Regions from separate parts of the Robertmurraya sp. FSL W8-0741 genome, predicted to be linked through region 3. Evidence: riboswitches for the same ligand, from Rfam matches in the RefSeq annotation. Region 3 holds a riboswitch; each other region holds the start of a gene.
The links. A riboswitch is a leader RNA that binds a small molecule or an ion and turns the genes downstream of it on or off. The one in region 3 is predicted to bind cobalamin.

Region 1 (3,114 bases), 1.3 Mb from region 3:
TCCGTGCTCACTGGTGCCACGGAGAAAAGAATGAATAAAACGCTTGTACATAAAAAGAAAGAGGGCAATAGCAGTAATTTTATATAATACAACAGTGGAATCTTTGCCCCTTTAACAATAACAATACTCATGAACACAAAGATGAAAATGGCACTAGCAGCGTTTTTTAATAATAAAGAGAAGAAGAGAAGGGAAGCAGCAAAGATTCCTTTCTCTAATGGATGAACATTTCTAAATGCATTGCAATACGCCATTTGGTCAATTGGCAACATCTTTTTTATTCACATTCTCCTTATATGAGAAACTCTTTCTTGCTTTTGAGTAGCCGAATATATAGCCAATAATTAATGCACCGATAACCGCTTGCAAGGCAAATAGCAAACTTTCCGTTTCCCCGCCAGGCGGCTCCCAAATTGAGTCAAACCATGGCTCATAGTCAGGAGCAATCTCAACGATTTGTTCCTCAGCTTCTCCATCGGCTCCCGCAAACTCAGAATCATTGACGATATAAAGAGGAATAATCGCTAACAGAACGACAATTAGAAAAAGGAACGCATTCTTCATCATCATCGAGCCTCCTTATGCAAAACATTCAACAGCTTTAATTCATCAGTATTATATTTTCTAATCAAGTTCATCACAATGACAGTTAATAATCCTTCACTAATTGCAAGCGGAATTTGCGTAAGAGCAAAAATACTCGCAAACTTGCTGAAAGAAGCAGCTATTCCTCCAATCTCACTCGGAAAAGCTAGAGCTAGCTGCAAAGAGGTAATAACGTAGGTTCCCAAATCAGCAAACATTGCTGCCAAAAAGACGATAATAGAAAAAGACCATTTCCATTTTGTACCCAGCTTATAGATCGCAAAGGCAATAAGCGGACCCACAACAGCCATTGAAAAGGCATTGGCTCCTAATGTCGTTAGGCCGCCGTGTGCAAGCAATAACGCCTGAAAGAGTAGCACAATCGTTCCAAGCACACTCATTACTAATGGGCCGAAAAGGATGGTTCCTAACCCCACCCCGGTTGGATGAGAACTACTACCGGTTACTGAAGGAATTTTTAAAGCAGATAAGACAAAGGCAAAAGCACCTGCTAAGCCTAACATCATTTTCACTTCAGGATTCTCTTTTACGATTTTCTGAATTGATCTCATTCCAAAAATGAGAAACGGAATGGTAACAATCCACCAAAAAACAGCCCACCCCACCGGAAGGAAACCTTCCATAATATGCATGGCATAAGCCGGACGAGAAGAATTGAACCAAAAATAACTTACAAAAAATAAAATGACTGCTGCTGGCACAAAAATAGATTGTTTCTTCATCATAGATCCTCCTTTTCAAATGGCAGAACAAAAGTGCAAGGACACATCTTCAAAACCATTTCAATTCGAATGATTCCTGCGAAGATTAGTCAGCGAAGCTTTCCTTCATGCTGATCGCCATTCAAACGACTAAAAATGTTAATTTTACTTATCGTTTGCTGCTCTTGGACCGCAGATACACGGATTACTAGCAAGACCCTCAGCGATTAGGTTGTATATTTCCTGATGCAAAAAAGGCATTCAAACCATAGGTTCGAATGCCCAGAATATATTTGTATATGTTTCCAATAAACTTGCAAACATATGAAACTACCGTATTCTTGCAAACACCTCCCTATTATCCCGTAGGTTTCGTTGTGTTCATTGATTAGGCAGGTCTCCTGACTTATCTTCAACACTTCCTGCGCCTTCCCTTCTCCGTTAAGAAAGTGGCATTAAAGCAGGTCGCTTCGAATTACAGTGGCGGGTACCGTGACGGATTTTCACCGAACTTCCCTCTTAAATTGGATAACGATGTATCCAATACCTATCAATGGAAACTATTAAATTACATTCAGTATAAAATTCTATCAGGGGGTTGTCTAGGTGCAATCAGCCATAATTTGTGACAAAAAATCAAGAATAAATAAAACCAATAAAATATTATTTCTCCTTTTTGACAATCGCTCTCACGAAAATTCTCATGGACTAAAAAGACATGAAAAACGCGCCCTTTCGGTTTCCCATTTATTAAATCCCACTATGAAAGATAGTTTGCAGTTATTTCTAACTTAATACAAGGGTTTGTTAAATGTCGGTGTTGATTTCTGGCTAATGTTCTCTTTGATTTCATAAAATCAGAGAGAACCTTTCAGCAAAACTGAAAGACGTGTAAAACTAAGGTTTCACACAAAATGAACCAAAAGTCGTTTTATCTACTTTATTATCTAATAAAGCCTAAATAAATGAGTAAAAACCTCCCATGAATCAGGGAGGTCTCTGACCTTTATGAGAGCAGTTTTTCAAACGTGTTCTTTCCAACAATTCCATCTTGCGATAACTTCCGATCCTTTTGAAAAGCCTTTACAGCGAACCCAGTGTTATCGCCAAAAACCCCATCAAATCCTTGTGGGCTATAACCTAAGCAATAGAGCAACCCTTGAATGATAAAAACGATGTTTCCTCTTGCGCCTTTACCAACTGAACGAATAGCAGCTTTTGTTTTTGAACCCCAAACTCCATCAACAACTAAACGAGCGTTGTATTGTTTATTAAGTTCCGTTTGCAGCGCCTTAATAGCTGCGGTCTTTGTCTTTTCCCCATAGATTCCATCAACAACTAAACTAGTTTTATATTTTTCATTTAACCACTGCTGAAAAACGGAGACTGGTTTGCTGACAATCCCTGATGGTCTTGTTACAGGTTTTGGTGTTGAAACAGGCTGCGTCCCGCTCTTTTGTTTGAGCGCAAACGCTTTAACCAATCCGGCCACATGCCCCGTGGCAACCTTATTCAAGAAAGCAGTTGTTTTTAATTTATTTGCATCATCCGCATGATCAATAAATCCATTTTCCGTTAAGATTGCCGGCATATTCGTTTCTCTTAAAACCGCAAAATTAGCTCGTTTTTTTCCCCTGTCGCGTAATCCTAGTTGACTTAAGATTGCCGGATGAATCACATTTTGATAAGATAGTGTGGCACTGCTCGGGCTGTTATAAATAAACGTCTCAAAGCCTGTGCCTCCTCCACTGTTAATATGAATGGACAAGAAGTAATTGGCTCCCCACGAATTAGCTAATCGTGCACG
Region 2 (3,114 bases), 1.1 Mb from region 3:
TTTCGATTGACCCGCAATGTGATATAAAGCAAATCTCCGACCGCTGGCCAAACGGACTTCTTCGTTGGTAAATCCTCTTCCCCTAAAAGCATATCCTTATTGATGCCAATATCTAAAAATACACCGAGTCCCGGCTTTGTATCACTAACCTTTGCCCAGCCATACTCGCCCACTTTGATTTTCGGAATCGTTGATGTTGCTGAGGCTCGCCCATGGGAATCAGCATACAAGAAAACCTCTACTTCATCGCCCTCTTTTAATTCAAGCTCCGTATCATTTTCATGCATCAGAATATCTTCTTCTCCGTCCGTTAAAAAGTAGCCAAACTGGGCATACCTTGCAACAGTTAAAGTTAATACCTGCCCTACATAATCATTTAAAGCCATTGTCACACACTCCTCTATTTTACACTTCATGCGAAAGTAGTCTTTCCGAAAGTTGTTTGAACTGCTATATTTTACTATAATGGTGCCTAGAAGGGAAATTATACATGTATTTAAAGGAGGGCTCATTATGGCAAAAGATAGCTCATTTGATATTGTATCAAAAGTAGATTTTTCCGAAGTGACGAACGCAATTAATATAACGATGAAAGAAATCTCCACACGTTATGATTTTAAAGGAAGTAAGAGTAAAGTAACCCTTGATAATGAAGAACTTGTCCTTGTATCAGATGATGAATACAAGCTCGAACAATTAAAGGATGTTCTCCTCAGTAAAATGATTAAAAGAGGCATTCCCATTAAGAATCTTGATTATGGCAAAATTGAAGGTGCTTCTGGAGGAACTGTAAGACAACGGGCAAAGCTTGTGCAAGGAATCGATAAAGAAAACGCCAAAAAAATTAATACTTTAATCAAAAATAGCGGTTTAAAGGTTAAAAGCCAGGTGCAGGATGATCAAGTCCGAGTTACAGCGAAAAGCCGCGACGACTTGCAGGCAATAATTGCCGCAATAAAAGAAGCCGATTTATCAATCGATGTTCAATTCGTAAATTATCGCTAAAACGGTTGTCATTTTAAAATAGATCACTTATAATAAAACAAACTTACATATATAGTAAGGGTAACAACCATATACCACAATATATAGTATACAACCGATAAATTAGGTGTCTGTAATAGACTTAATAGGGAATCTGGTGAGAATCCAGAACTGTACCCGCAACTGTAAGTGTGACGAAATAGGGAACGCCACTATCATCTCGATGGGAAGGCCCTAAAGTAGGATGAAGCACAAGTCAGGAGACCTGCCTTTTTTATACGTCATTATCTTCTTCGGGAGTTGGGAAGGTAAAACGAAGGTGTTTAAGCAAAAAAGGCTTGTTCCTTTTCTACTAAATATCAGCGTTTTAACCCATCTTCATTTTTGAAGGTGGGTTTTTTAGTTACCTTTCTCTCTTCCGAAAAATTAAGGGAGAGATTTTGAACAATGAGTACACTCGCAACCAAAAATGAAAGGGTTCTTGAAGCCCTGAAGAACACGGCAAAAAAATATAACTTAAATGTTACGGAAATAGAGCAACAACTGCTTACAACAGATGAACGTACTTCCAAGCAAACGGTTCTCCAATATGCATTAAATCACGTCGATATGATCGAACCAAACTGGACTTTTCTTGCTGCACATATGCTCCTGCTTGAGCTTTACGAAAAAGCGGCAACCTCTCGCAAGTATGAACCAAGGCAAAAATATGGCGATTTCTTTCACCTCATTCAATACTTAAGCGACATCGGGATTTACTCAAACGATCTTCTTCAAGCCTACAGCAAGGAGGAAATTGAACAATTGGGCCAAGAAATTGACCCAAATAAAGATACCCTTTTTACATATATGGGATTATTTCTTTTAGCCGATCGTTATTTAGCAAAGGACTATCATCAAAATGTATATGAACTTCCACAGGAACGGTTCATGATCATCGCCATGACCTTAATGAAAGATGAAGCAAGGCAAAAGCGATTGTCGTATGTGAAAGAAGCGTATTGGGCCTTAAGCAACTTGTATATGACCGTTGCTACACCGACTCTAGCAAATGCCGGTAAGAGCTATGGTCAGCTATCCTCCTGTTTTATTGACACAGTGGACGACTCATTAGACGGCATTTACTTAAACAACTGGGATATTGCGCGATTGAGTAAGGATGGAGGCGGCATCGGAATTTACTATGGAAAAGTAAGGGCGCTAGGCTCGGATATTAAAAAGTTTAAAGGAAATTCTTCAGGGGTTGTCCCTTGGATTCGCTTAATTAATGACACTGCTGTAAGCGTCGATCAGCTTGGTCAACGGCAAGGTGCTGTCGCCATTTATTTAGATATTTTTCATAAAGATATTATGAATGGCTTTTTAGATTTAAAAACGAATAATGGCGACGAGCGAAGAAAAGCGCACGATATTTTTACAGGCGTATCCATTCCTGACCTTTTTATGAAAAAGATCGAAGAGGTCGATGAAAATGGAAAAAGTATCGGGGAATGGCATACCTTCTGTCCTCATCAAGTAAAACAAATAATGGGCTGGAAAGATGAAAACGGAAATCCACTTGGTTTAGAGGATTTTTACGACGAAACAGATGAAAAGTTTTTCACACAAAAATATGAGGAGGCTGTCAACCATCCACTTCTTCCCCGAAAATCATACCGGGCAATGGATATTATGGTTCGTATCATGGTTGCTCAGCTGGAAACAGGAACGCCTTACATGTTTTATCGCGATGAAGTTAATCGGCAAAACCCGAATAAGCATGTGCTTGGACGCGGTCGTACAGCGATATTTTGCAGCAATCTGTGCACGGAGATTAGTCAGAACATGTCAGCAACTACGATTCAAAGCGAATTTACAGATGCAGATGGAAATATCGTGATAATTAGAAAGCCCGGGGACTTTGTCGTTTGCAACCTCTCATCCATCCATTTACCAAACGCGATCAGAGCGAATGTTTTAGAACGATTAATTGCCATTCAAATGAGAATGCTAGACAACGTGATTGATATAAATGATATTTCTGTCCATCAAGCTAAAGCAACGAACGAGAAATATCGCGCTGTCGGACTTGGAACATTTGGCTGGCATCATCTCCTTGCCTTAAAAGGAATCGAGTGGGAATCAGTTCAA
Region 3 (3,114 bases):
TAACTTTTTGAATAATTTCTGCCAAATTATCTTTCATTCGATTTAAATGCGCTGCCATTTGACCAAACTCATCCTGACTATTCGTCGTTAATGTATAACTCAAATCTCCATCTGCAATTTTTTCGGCCATTCCGTTTACATCGTTTATATTTTTTACGATCCATCTACTATAAAACAGAATAATGACAACTACGAACGCTACTCCTATTAAACTTACAATCATTAGATTTCTAAATAATGATGTCAAAGAAGCGTATAATTCTTTATCTGGAACGACAAGGCCGATTGTCCAATCTGTAAGCGGTTCTTTTTTAAAAAACAGTGAATAATCTCCTGTCTGATCTTGAAAATGGAGAATTCCATCGTCGTTCTCAACTATTTGATTTCCTAATTTTGCAAGCGCTGTGTTCGGATCGTCTTGTATGTTTACTTGCATTGCCTTTTCAGCTTCAAGATCTGCTATATATGTCCCATTCTTATCTATTAAAAAGGAGTAACCGGTTTCCTCTACTTTCGTATCACGAATCATTTTTTGGATTTCACTTAAATCAATGTCGCCTGTTGCGACTCCCATGAAGTTATCCTGATCATCATAAAATGGAGCACTTGCTGTAACCATTGATACATCAACATTCGTATCCAAATAGGGACTTGTAAATACAACACTTTGATCAGTCTCCTTGACAATCGTGTACCAATCCTGCGCCGTATAATTGAACGCTGAATCACTGTACTCCTGAGTTGTTTTTATAGAACCCTCGTCCCAATAAGCAAATGCTGAGAAATACTCAACGTCATTTTTATATTTGAACGGCTCAAAGAATATTCCACCACCGAACGTTGAATCATTTGACGGAATAGCATTTAATAACATTTCTTCATAGGTGCTTAAAGAGTAATCCTTTGGGGATATTTCAACTTGTCTCGCGATTAACTCTGGTATTTTACTATGTGCTACCAAGCTTTTGCCAATTGTCTCTGTAATACTCTCCAGTTGATTATTCATGCGCTCTTCAATTTGCTGCTCCAGTATATTTTTTGAACTGATATAAGAAAAAACAATTATTGCCCCTAATATGAGTAATAATAACGGCAGAATTAATGATAGAGTACGCATTTTCACACTTTTGAATTTCACTATTTTCCCCACTTTCTAAAAGTCATTTCATCTTCTTTAATCGATGTTTCTTTCTAACTTAAATCATGGAGTTTTCATTAGGTTTGCCAATCCCCTTATATTACCACCTTCTTTTCGGCTGAACTTTGAGTTCTCCAATTGTGATAGACGGTTTAATAGTTTGGCCCCCTATGCACTATTTCGGTCTAAATTTACCATCTATTAAACAGGCAAATAGACCTATGCCTTTTAGTCTGCAACTAAAGGTAAATGATAATTTGCAATTGCGTGAAAATAAAAAAAAAGAAGCTTTAATAGAAAGAATTTCTTTCCATAAAGCTTCTTTGCTTTGTTTACACGCCATTGTGCCTAACTCAACTTTACAATAAGGGCCCTTTTTCTGTCAATAATTTGACAGCTGGAAGCATCTTCACTTCATACAAACCACAACATTGTGATTTTAAACAAAAAGGCATAGTGAGGTTCTTTTCACTACGCCGTTAACAAAAAGATCCTACCTCGAGATCATTTTGTTTTTTCTACACGATCTTCAGATAAATGACCTGACTTAAGGCTAAACCTTTCACAGTGGCGGGACCGTGTTGGACTTTCACCAACTTCCTTTACCTGAAACCGTTATATTTTTGTTTATATTTTTATACTAACAAATTCATCCATAAAATTCATCTATAATGATCCGTTTTTCGCAAATCATTCATAAGTTTTTTCCTCCTCCATTTACACCCATACATCATTGCCGCTCCTGGTTGAAAAATGAACAGTTAATCAAACAGTCATATAAACTAAACGACGAGGGCGCTTTTTCTTAAAGCGCCCTCGTCGTTACTAATTTAATATAGAAATTTTAACTACTTTTCGTCCCCATCTTATTGCTTGAGCATCGTTTGGCATTAATACGTCAATTTTATGACCCTTAATAGCACCTCCCGTATCACCTGCGATCGCTTCACCATAGCCTTCCACCCATACTTTGGAACCGAGTGGAATAACAGAAGGGTCTACAGCGATCAATTTCATATTTGGATTTTTTCTAATATTATAACCCATATACGTTAATCCTGTTTTTGAACTTTCATGACTATAGGCAGTAGCGGTGACATACATGGTATTTTTAACGGTGCTATTTTCCTTTGATGCCCTACTTTTAGCCTGTGTTTTATTTTGATTAACGACATTAGCTGTCTTAACTGCATTTTGACGTTCTTGTTTTAACTTGTTTTGAGCTTGAGTTAATTGTTTTTGAAAAAGTTCCTTCTCTTTTTCCGCGAGATGGATCTCATTATTCACCGCATCATATTTTGCTTGAACAGCAGCCAATTCTTGTTGTCTTTTCTGCAAACTGTTATCCAAGGTTGCTTGATTAGCAGCTAATTCGGTATATTGTTTTTCCAAGTTTTCTTCTTGTTGATCAATCGCTATTTTTTCTTCTTCAATCTTTGCAAGATCCGCTCTCTGTTGTTCTAGCAAATCTTTATCCGCTCCCAGGATCGTCGTAACTGCTGACACCCGTTCAAATAAATCAGTAATACTCTCAGCATTGAGTAGAATGGCTACAATCGCATTCACCTGATCATTATGCTGCAAAGAAACCAGCCGATCTTCCATTACTTCTTTACGGGTATGTACCTTATCCTGAAGCACAATGATTTCTTCTTTTTTATCTTCAATTATTTGTTTCGTTTTATTTATTTTTTCTTCAAGAGCATTGATCGTTTCAGTCGTCTTTACGATTTCCGTCTCGATGGCTTTCAACTCTTTTTGAACATTTTGCAGTTCAGCCGCTATTTCCTGCTTTTCAACTTTTTTTTCATTTATCTTTTCAGCATTTTGCTGAAGTTTGTTTTGACTAGAAGTGATCATTCCTTGACTTGTTTCTGCATTTGCCACAATACTTGTTGAAAATAAAACTACACTTGTTAGAGCGATGGCTCCCCTTTTTAAGGAATGCATAAGACAACCCCTTCCTAATACATTAT
Region 4 (3,114 bases), 4.7 Mb from region 3:
GAATACGTTCCTCTTGAGCAAATGGAGAAGCTTATAAAGGATGACGTCTACGGGTATGGAGACTTCTGTTGGGTTGATTTTGAGGAAGAAGATGCACTGAACGAATTGTCGGGTCAGGAATTGGCGGAGCTTCTGTTCCTTGGTCATATGAAGGATGCTTTGCGAACTCCTTTTTATCAGCAATTGCGCAATCGCTTTGTTTATTTAGCTCACGATGATGGTTGGTGGAATAAAGTCTATTATCGAAATATGAAAGATTTCTACCACATGCTTGGAGAAGTGTTAGCAGCGAAAATGACCGATAGTAAACTTGCCAAAAACCTCCTTGGCATTAAAAAGAAAAGGCCATTTCCCCCGATTCATATGGAGTTAATCCTGAATATGAAGATTATGATGAAAGAAGGGATTCTGATCTCTATTCACGATAATGTACAAACAAGAACGGTGATAGAGATTCCTATCTGGGTGCTCGGTGATTTTGATAACATGGATGATATGTACGAGGAGTACGAGAAAATGGCAAAAGGAAAGCCGGATGCAAAGCTTGTATTTGATAAAAAAACACGTGAGTGGAAAATGTACGCAAGCTAGGAGGCGCTGAGGAATGAATGAGGAAAAAGAGAGGTTATGGCTGCCATTCCCTAGAGCGCTGACAAAAGCAACGTTTATTGAAAGAGCGAATCGGTTTATTCTCCACTGTCAATTGCCTGAAAAAGGCGAACTGGCCGTGGTTCACTTGGCTGACCCTGGAAGGTTAAAGGAACTTTTGCTGCCGGGGAAAACGGTGTGGCTTATGGATCATGATAACCCCGCGAGAAAAACGAAGTGGACAGCTATGCTATGTGAAAATGAAACGAATACAAGTTTTGTTTCCATTCATACCGCTCTCCCGAACAAGCTTGTTGAGAATGCGCTTAAAGCGGGAGTATTAAATGAGTTTGCCGGCTGGTTTTATAAAAAATCGGAGTATAAGCTGGGTAATTCTCGCTGGGATTTCTTGCTAGAAAATAAAGAAGGACAAGAGCTTCTTTTAGAGGTTAAAAGTGTAACATTAGCAGAAGGGGAGAAAGGAATGTTTCCAGATGCCGTCACTGCAAGAGGGACGAAGCATGTGCGCGAGCTTGCACAGCTTTCTAAATATTATGAAACGGCAATCCTCTTTATCGTTCAGCGCGACGATCTTTCTTATGTGACTGCTGCGAAACATATCGATCCTAAATTTGCTCAAGCTTTGAACGAAGCGAAGTCTGCTGGAGTGAAGCTTTATGCACGCTGCTGTCACATTACTGTTACTGGGATTGGATTAGGGAGTGCTATTCCGGTTAAGTTGGAATAGTTCGCAATTTGTTAACTTTTCTTGAAGCAAAATAGTGTATAATTTAAGCAACGGAAAATTTCATACTCTCTGAGTGTATTTTCATAGAACAAGATTGAAAATACCTCGTTTACAGTAATAGGTGTCTTTAAGGGAAATAAAGCTTACTCAGATGTCAATTTTGACTCCAGATGTGAAAAGTGCATTTTTCTCTTAGACTTAAAAGGGAAGTTGGTGAAAATCCAACGCGGTCCCGCCACTGTTAATGGGAGCATGCTGCAAATACCACTGTACATCGGTATGGGAAGGAGCAGACTTGCTATGACCATGAGCCAGGAGACCTGCCTATTTCGACTGCACCATAAACCTACGAGGATAGGGAGGTGTTTGGAAGCTATTTGTCACCAATGCTGCAAATCCAACATCTCCATTTCTTTATAATGGAGATGTTTTTTTATGCGATCCATTGGCACGCACAACAGACTACTTAATTTTGGAGGAAAAACAGATGAAGAAATGGTACTCAATTTTATTGCTACTCATGTTATCAATAGGAATTTTAGCAGGTTGCGGACAGTCCGAAAAACCCGCCGAAGAAAACAATGCGGTCGAGGAAACTGAGGGAAGTACGGAAAACGCCAATGAAGAAGCGTTTCCTGTAACGATTACCGATGCGATTGGTGAAGAGGTTGTAATTGAGTCGAAGCCGGAAAAAATCGTATCGTTAATTCCAAGCAATACGGAAATTGCCTTTGCTCTTGGTCTTGGAAACGAAATTGTCGGGGTTTCTGAGCATGATAATTTTCCTGAAGAAGTATTTGAAAAGGAAATAATCGGCGGTATGGAAATGAATGTTGAGAAGATTATTTCTCTTGCCCCGAATTTAGTCTTGGCCCACGCATCAAATGCTCATAATTCGACGGAAGGTTTGCAGCAATTACGAGATGCAGGCATTACAGTGCTTGTTGTAAATGATGCAGCGACGATTAATGAAATATATGAGTCGATTGAAATGATTGGAACTGCTACAGGTGAACAAGAGAAAGCGGAAGAGATTGTCAATAACATGAAAACGAAGATTGCAGAAATAGAGGAAAAAGCTGCTGAGATCTCCGAACCAAAATCAGTTATTGTTGAAGTTAGCCCTGCTCCAGACATTTTTGTTGTCGGTAAGAATACTTTTATGGATGAGATGCTCACCCTTATTCATGCTGAGAACGGTGCTGGGGATTTAGAAGGCTGGGTGAATTTGGACGAAGAAGCTGTCATTGAACGCAATCCGGACGTTATCATTACAACTTATGGATATTATACAGAAAATGCCGTTGACTTATTGCTTTCAAGAGAGGGTTGGCAGGATGTAGCTGCGGTGAAAAATAAGCAGGTGTATGATGTGCATTCAGATCTTGTAACTCGTTCTGGTCCAAGGCTTGCAGAAGGCCTTGAGGAGCTGGCAAAAGCGATTTACCCAGAAGTATTTGAGTGATCTGCTTAGTTTGGAGAGAAAACCATGAAAAGAATGGGTCAAAGAGCTTTTGCTTATATAATTGCGCTCGCTTTCTTGCTTATTGCCATATTATTAGGTATTTCAATCGGGACAGTTTCTGTTCCGATTGGAAATATCGTACAGATCATCGGTGCTGAAATTTTCCGTTTTATTTCTATTGATCATATTGATCCGATGCAAACGAATATCGTATTAAGTATTCGTTTACCAAGAGTTATTTTGGCAGGACTTGTGGGGGCGGCACTCGCAATTGCGGGGGCGGCCTTTCAAGGTCTTTTGCGGAATCCACTGG

Region 1: linked by a shared signal. The riboswitch ahead of NST02_RS16885 (energy-coupling factor ABC transporter permease) and the one ahead of NST02_RS23110 (methyl-accepting chemotaxis protein) in region 3 are both predicted to bind cobalamin.
Region 2: linked by a shared signal. The riboswitch ahead of NST02_RS17590 (ribonucleoside-diphosphate reductase subunit alpha) and the one ahead of NST02_RS23110 (methyl-accepting chemotaxis protein) in region 3 are both predicted to bind cobalamin.
Region 4: linked by a shared signal. The riboswitch ahead of NST02_RS00255 (ABC transporter substrate-binding protein) and the one ahead of NST02_RS23110 (methyl-accepting chemotaxis protein) in region 3 are both predicted to bind cobalamin.

Annotation. Positions count from the first base shown of each region.
Region 1 covers NZ_JBBOQG010000001.1:3,490,214-3,493,327, forward strand. Annotated here, with positions in the region: gene cbiQ (cobalt ECF transporter T component CbiQ) at 1-272, opposite strand, end outside; gene NST02_RS16880 (energy-coupling factor ABC transporter substrate-binding protein) at 259-567, opposite strand; gene NST02_RS16885 (energy-coupling factor ABC transporter permease) at 567-1,328, opposite strand; cobalamin riboswitch at 1,681-1,873, opposite strand; gene NST02_RS16890 (hypothetical protein) at 1,914-2,102, shown strand; gene NST02_RS16895 (peptidoglycan-binding domain-containing protein) at 2,314-2,709, opposite strand; partial or broken gene NST02_RS16900 (N-acetylmuramoyl-L-alanine amidase) at 2,758-3,114, opposite strand, start outside.
Region 2 covers NZ_JBBOQG010000001.1:3,636,318-3,639,431, forward strand. Annotated here, with positions in the region: gene NST02_RS17580 (CvfB family protein) at 1-386, opposite strand, end outside; gene NST02_RS17585 (YajQ family cyclic di-GMP-binding protein) at 514-1,005, shown strand; cobalamin riboswitch at 1,093-1,271, shown strand; gene NST02_RS17590 (ribonucleoside-diphosphate reductase subunit alpha) at 1,432-3,114, shown strand, end outside.
Region 3 covers NZ_JBBOQG010000001.1:4,743,745-4,746,858, forward strand. Annotated here, with positions in the region: gene NST02_RS23110 (methyl-accepting chemotaxis protein) at 1-1,138, opposite strand, end outside; gene NST02_RS23115 (hypothetical protein) at 1,279-1,506, shown strand; adenosylcobalamin (AdoCbl) riboswitch at 1,617-1,767, opposite strand; gene NST02_RS23120 (3D domain-containing protein) at 1,964-3,088, opposite strand.
Region 4 covers NZ_JBBOQG010000001.1:40,018-43,131, reverse strand. Annotated here, with positions in the region: gene NST02_RS00265 (hypothetical protein) at 1-591, shown strand, start outside; gene sfsA (DNA/RNA nuclease SfsA) at 605-1,336, shown strand; cobalamin riboswitch at 1,497-1,678, shown strand; gene NST02_RS00255 (ABC transporter substrate-binding protein) at 1,824-2,801, shown strand; gene NST02_RS00250 (FecCD family ABC transporter permease) at 2,826-3,114, shown strand, end outside.